Regions from separate parts of the Ornithinibacillus liuyingii genome, predicted to be linked through region 2. Evidence: a T-box and tRNA genes for the amino acid it is inferred to sense, from the RefSeq annotation. Region 2 holds a T-box; the other holds one or more tRNA genes.
What was found. The T-box of region 2 lies ahead of alaS (alanine--tRNA ligase). A T-box ahead of a tRNA ligase gene usually reads a tRNA of that ligase, here a tRNA-Ala.
Positions count from the first base shown of each region.

Region 1 (3,436 bases), on a different contig from region 2:
TACCTAGGAATACATATAAACAGAGATATTTATCATCATCACTAATAAAGGATGAAAACATAAGCTCTTTGTCTTCTGGCTGTTCGTGTACTAATTGATCACTTGCTTGTTTGTCCCCGATACGATGGAAGTAAACTTTATTATAATTACTTTCGTCCTCAGGTGCTACACTACCTGGTTCTGGAAAACGGCTATAGAAGAATCCAGAGCTATCAGGAGACCATATAATACTAGTAAATTTAACATGTTGGATATGGTCCTCTAAATCAGTGCCTGTCGCTAAATCCAAGACGCGAATCTCTTGCCAGTCACTTCCGTGGGTAGAGGTTGCGTAAGCTAAGTACTTGCCGTCTTTACTGAAGGCGTAATTCGTCATCGCGACTGTTCCGTCTTCACTAAGTTTATTAGGATCTAGCACGACTGTCTCCTTTTCATTGTCTTTTCGGAAAAGGATGGCTTGATTTTGTAGTCCATCATTCTTTTGATAGTATAGCTTGTCCTTAATCTTCTTTGGTACAAAATATTTAGGATAATTCCACAGTTCCTCTAATCTCTTTCTATCTGTATCGCGAGTACCGATTGGGGCAAAATAATCGTAGCATTGTTTTCCCATCCAGTTACTCCATTCCACTGTTTCACTAGAATTAGCATCCTCTAACCATCTATATGGGTCACTTACTTTTGTACCATGGTAATCTTCTATAATCGAATCTTTTTTTACTGTTATCATGTTCGTCCCCCCTGTAATATAGCTACTTACATTAATATTCGAGAAAGTTGGCTTAAATCCTTTTTATTATTGAAAAAACTTCGAGTATCGTAAATAAAAATATTCATAATAAATGTATACTTGTTATATATAAATAAAGGTATAATAAACTCAAATTAAAAACGTTGGAGGAGATAAAATGGGTTCTACTGAAGATGATCGCTTGTTTGCCATGTTATTGTACGTGTTGAGTTTTCCGTTTCCGGTGCTAGGTCCTTTATTAATTTGGCTAATTAAACGGGATAGTTCAGATTTTGTCGACTATCATGGGAAGGAGTATTTTAACTTTATTATTTCCTTTACGATTTACTCGATCGTTAGTAGTATTTTAATGATCATCTTAATTGGATTCTTGTTAATCGTAGTGGTTGGTATTGTGTGGTTTATCCTAACTATCGTTGCTGCAGTTAAAGCATATCAAGGGGAGACATATCGTATTCCATTGGTTATCCGATTTATTAATAATTAGTAAAGGGAGAAAACGTTCAAGCTCAGGTGCTTGAACGTTTTCTCGTGTTACATGATAAGCTTAGCTACAATTTCTCCATCTACCATGATGCATGTCTCTACAAAACCAACGGAATGATAGAGATGTCTTGCTACCTTATTTTCTGGACTATAAGAAATATAAAAAGCCCCTAAGTGGGTGTCCCTAGATGAAGCTATTGAGCAAAATGAAAGTTTGATGGTTCGTTTGGATAAGAATGATTGGATAGTGAGGGAGACTCTTGTTTTAAAGGAACTGAGGAAGATTCTTGAAGTAAAAAAGTAATGGAGCATAGCGGGCTCGAACCGCTGACCTTTGCACTGCCAGTGCAACGCTCTCCCAGCTGAGCTAATGCCCCAAACATTCTAGTAATATTATAATCATTCCTTCGCTTTATTTCAATACTGTTAGATTACGAGTATAGTGAAAGGAAAAAGACACTTCTCGGATATTTCGTCTAATCAAAGGATAGAATAAAGGAGAGGGAGTGTGTTTAATGAAAAGATTTCTGGTTATTATTGGTATCACCGTAATCCTTCTCATAACATTAGCTATCGTAAATAATGCAGATAATCGAAGTACTTCTTCTGTGAAGGATGCGCAGCAGGCAAGGCATCATCCTGTTGAAAAAAGTCTTGATCAACAAAGTTCGATAAACCGATTCATTTCTGATATACAAGCACAAGCGAAGGAGGGCAAACTACCCGGAGTATCATTCATTGCTGGGGAGACACTATTGGATGATGTTACCGATCAATGGGGAGATCCCGCTGATTCAAGTCCTTCCGGTGAGACTGTATATATCGATTATCCAGATAAGAAAGTAGCCTTGGGCTATAATGGGGATATTATATTCGATATCCGTTCCTTTGAAGATAGGCTCTCAGACATACGCTTTGCTGATATTATCAAGTCGTTAGGTGAAGCAGATGAACAACGTTATTATGAAGATGATCAAGTGGACCAAATTATTCTCGTGTATCAAGTGAACGGTACATACCAACTAAAATGGGTGCTGCCAAGACCAACAGATAAGGAGGGTAATCCAGCACTCCATCATATTTCATTATCGATTGACCCTACTAAGTTAACCAGTAATCAACCAAGCGTTCTAGAGACGTTGACTCTTGATGAAAAAATAGGCCAAATGATTATGGCTGGGATTGAGGGGACAACACCAGAACCAGAAACAATACGTTTACTTGAAAATTATAAGGTTGGTGGCATTATATTCTTTCGTAAAAATTTAACTAGCTATTCGCAGTCTTTGCAGCTAGTGAATGGAATTAAACGTGTAAATTCGGTCAATCCAATTCCATTGTTTTTATCTGTCGATCAGGAGGGCGGCCGGGTAACTAGACTTCCAGGCCTTGAAGAACTGCCTACTAATAAAGAGATTGGTTTACGGAATGACCCTAAATTGTCGTACCAAATAGGAAGTATATTAGCAGAAGCGTTACACGCATTTGGTATGAATATGAACTATGCTCCAGTAATCGATGTGAACAGCAATCCTAAAAATCCCGTAATTGGCGACCGTTCCTTTGGAGATAATCCAAGTTTAGTAAGTACCCTTGGCATTCAGACGATGAAGGGTACGGAAGCGAATGATATTATACCAGTAGTCAAGCATTTTCCAGGACATGGGGATACATCAGTTGATTCACATCTAGAACTTCCTCAAATAGATAAGAGTTTAGAGGCGTTACATGAATTAGAGCTTATCCCATTTATCGATGCGATTGATGAGGGCGCTGATGTCGTCATGGTTGCGCATATACTTTTCCCTTTACTCGACTCAGAATTTCCGTCATCGATGTCCAAAGCGATTATGACGGATTTACTAAGGGAGGAGCTACATTTTGATGGTGTTATTGTAACCGATGATATGAATATGGATGCAATAGTCAATCATTATGAACCGGGAGAGGCTGCTGTTCAATCTGTAAAAGCTGGAAGTGATGTGATTTTAATTAGTAAGGAATATAACGATATCGTTCGTTCAATTGAGGCAATTAAGTCTGCTGTTGAAAAAGGTGAAATCAGTGAAGAGCGAATAAACGAGAGTGTTCAAAGAATATTAGCTGTAAAGGGAAAATATCAGATTACCGATGAGCAGGTAGCATATTATGACCTGGAACAGATTAATAAAAAAATTAAAGAGGAGCAGCAATAGGGGC
Region 1 covers NZ_JBPWOS010000010.1:33,651-37,086, reverse strand. Annotated here, with positions in the region: gene ACSKT4_RS14020 (prolyl oligopeptidase family serine peptidase) at 1-730, opposite strand, end outside; gene ACSKT4_RS14015 (DUF4870 domain-containing protein) at 909-1,238, shown strand; tRNA gene ACSKT4_RS14010 (tRNA-Ala) at 1,542-1,614, opposite strand; gene nagZ (beta-N-acetylhexosaminidase) at 1,753-3,432, shown strand.
Region 1: it encodes a tRNA-Ala, which carries the amino acid that the T-box ahead of alaS (alanine--tRNA ligase) is inferred to sense. The anticodon was not compared.

Region 2 (3,436 bases):
GTGAATGTTTTGTGATTTAGGTGACTTTTGTACATGTTTCACAGAAGCATTCCCATTACTGCTACTGATTATTCCATGGTCTGCAATTTGACCGCCACTTTCCGCGTAAAATGGCGTTTCTTGTAGGAAAATCAATACTTCTTCATCTTTCTTAGCACGCTCTACTAATTCTCCATCCTTCAATAATGCCACTATCTTCGTATCGGATTCTAAACTATCATATCCGATAAATTCACTCTCCACGTCTAATTTACTAAACACTTCATCTTGAACATGCATAGAATCTACCTTTTGTCGAGCGTTTCTAGCGCGTTCACGCTGTTTTTCCATTTCTCTATCATATCCAGCTTCGTCTATACTAAATCCTAATTGTTCCACATATTCTGCTGTTAATTCTTTAGGAAAACCATACGTATCATAAAGTCGGAATACTTCCTCACCTGGGAAAACAGTTGAACCTTTCCCTTTTTCTTTCTCAATAATAGTAGTTAGGATATCTAGCCCTTCATTCAAGGTTTCATGGAAGCGTTCTTCTTCTACTTTGATAATATTTTGTATAAAGTCATGTTGCTGTAGGACAGTAGGATAGAAATCTTTCATGATTTCTCCAACCGTTTTAACTAATTCGTACATAAATGGTTTTTCGATTCCAATTTCTTTCGCAAATCGAACTGCTCGACGTATTAGTCTTCTTAATACATAGCCTCTTCCATCATTTGATGGTAGTGCCCCATCACTAATAGCAAAACTTACCGTTCTGATATGGTCAGCAATTACTTTATACGCTGTATCACTCGTTTTCGCTACCCCATACTTTACATTTGCTAATTGCTCTGTTTTCTTAATAATTGGCATGAATAAATCTGTTTCAAAGTTAGTTGGTACATCTTGAATTACGGAGACAATACGTTCTAATCCCATTCCTGTATCGATATTCTTCTTAGGAAGTGGTGTATACGTATCATCTGGATTATGATTGAATTGTGAGAATACTAAGTTCCACACCTCTAAGTATCGGTCGTTCTCCCCACCGGGATATAATTCTGGATCATTTGGATCTTTGCCATAGCTTTCTCCACGATCATAGAAGATTTCAGTATTCGGACCACTTGGACCCTCACCGATATCCCAGAAGTTTTCTTCTAAACGAATGATTCGTTCTTTCGGCAGCTTAATATCGTTTAACCACATTTCATACGCTTCATCATCTTCCGGGTGAACAGTTACAGATAGCTTATCTGGATCTAAGCCTAACCATTTTTCACTCGTTAAAAATTCCCATGCGAATGCAATGGCTTCTTTTTTAAAATAATCTCCAATAGAGAAGTTCCCTAACATTTCAAAGAATGTATGGTGTCTTGCTGTATACCCTACATTTTCAATGTCATTTGTACGGATTGATTTTTGAGCGTTAACAATCCGGGGATTTTCTGGAATGACACGACCATCAAAATATTTCTTTAATGTCGCTACCCCACTATTTATCCATAATAATGTTGGATCATCTTGTGGGACTAGTGAAGCACTTGGTTCCACTCTGTGGCCTTTTTCTTGGAAGAAGTCCAAATACATTTGTCTAATTTGAGCAGATGTTAAATTTTTCATCTATATCCTCCTTTTAAAATTATTCATAATTGATTTTTCGGGTGTCCAATGCATATTAGCACGCTACAGTTCATTTACATGCTATAAGTAGAAAATACACCAATAAAAAAATCTCCTCTCTGCAATATTTGCAGGGACGAGATTATTCGCGGTACCACCCTAATTATGGACATTACTATCCATCACTTAAGCATGATAACGGTATGAAACCGACGGGGATTAGCCGTACTCAGGTTTAGCTTTCCATGGTTCTAATTTAAGATTTCTTACAGCCTAGGAAACCTCTCTCTAGAAAATCGAGTGCCATGTACTCAGAACCTTCATCGTATTAAATAATTATTGATAGCGATATTATAGATAACTTTACCTAAAAAGTCAATTTTCTCTAATCATAATCCAAGTATGTTTCATAATGACCCGCAATATCGTAAATGCAGGTACCGCCACTACCATTCCTAAGACGCCACCAATTTTACCACCTAGTAATAAAGCGAAAATGATGACAACCGGATGAATTCTTGTACTTCTACCAACGATGTATGGGGAGAGTAAATTACTCTCAATTAATTGAATAACAAATACACCAATAACGATGAACAGGACCATTTTTCCCGAAACGGTTAAACCAATTAATACCGCCGGAACTGCTCCTATAATTGGTCCAAAATATGGTATGAAATTCATAATGCCCATAAATATAGCAAGTAGCAAGGCATAATTCAATCCCAAAAATTGAAACACAATATATGACGCTATGGCAACAAATAGACTAACTAATAATTGCCCACGCAAATATCCACCTAAGCCTTCATCAATGGCATGGACAAGATTACTAGAATTATCGCGATACTTAGACGGTATAAATCGTTTGACATATCCTTTGATTTTCTCATAATCCTTTAAGAAATAAAAAACTAATACCGGAATAACCGTTAACAAAACAATAAAATCGATAATTTTGGTTACGCCTCCAACTAACTTACCTATCCATCCGTCAAGACTCGATTCAATCGACAGAATAGTCTCTTCAATCCTATCATGGACGGTTTCCGGTAAAAATGAGGTAGAAGCATAAACTTGATAGATAAGATCTTGATACATAGCTATCAACTGTGGTAAATACGCATTTAAATCCCGTAATTGTGCCACAGCTGCAGGATAGACACGATAAATTAAATAACCAAGTCCACCGAAAAATAGAATGTATATCAATAAAATTGCAATACTTCTAGGAATATTGTATTGATGAATTTTCTGGACAATAGGATACAGTAAATAGGCGATTAAACTGGCAATCAAAAAGGGTGCTGCTACATGCAACAGGAAGGAGAAGAACGCCTTATAATAAGGAAAAAGCTTTACAAGCAAATAAATAAATAAAAATACAAATATCCCTGTCACGATATAATAAAGAAAATGAATCGGTTTTTTTTGAGAAAACATCTGGTACACCCCTTTAGTCAGGAATTTTTGTTCAAAACTAAAGGATTACCATTCTAGTTTTCTTTCTTCTTCTGTAAATAAATCATTGAGCGAGCTTAAACTTCCATCCGCTTCAACTTGATGCACGGTTAATTCATTACCTGATACAGACATTTCTACAAAACAATTCCAGCAATAGTACTGCTGTGAACCAATTTTTCCTATATCTTTACTACTACAATTCGGGCATCGCATTAACATAAATACTAATCTCTCCTGGAAATAATTTATAAGTATTATGTTATGCTTTCCCTTTTTCTCCAAAATATACCTACTTACATGAAATCATAAGGGGAAATGTCGTATTCCTCTTCTACTGTATCCCCACTTGAAACTTGTACGTCTCCTA
Region 2 covers NZ_JBPWOS010000005.1:234,889-238,324, reverse strand. Annotated here, with positions in the region: gene alaS (alanine--tRNA ligase) at 1-1,605, opposite strand, end outside; T-box leader at 1,735-1,938, opposite strand; gene ACSKT4_RS08855 (AI-2E family transporter) at 1,981-3,048, opposite strand; gene ACSKT4_RS08850 (hypothetical protein) at 3,094-3,288, opposite strand; gene recD2 (SF1B family DNA helicase RecD2) at 3,363-3,436, opposite strand, start outside.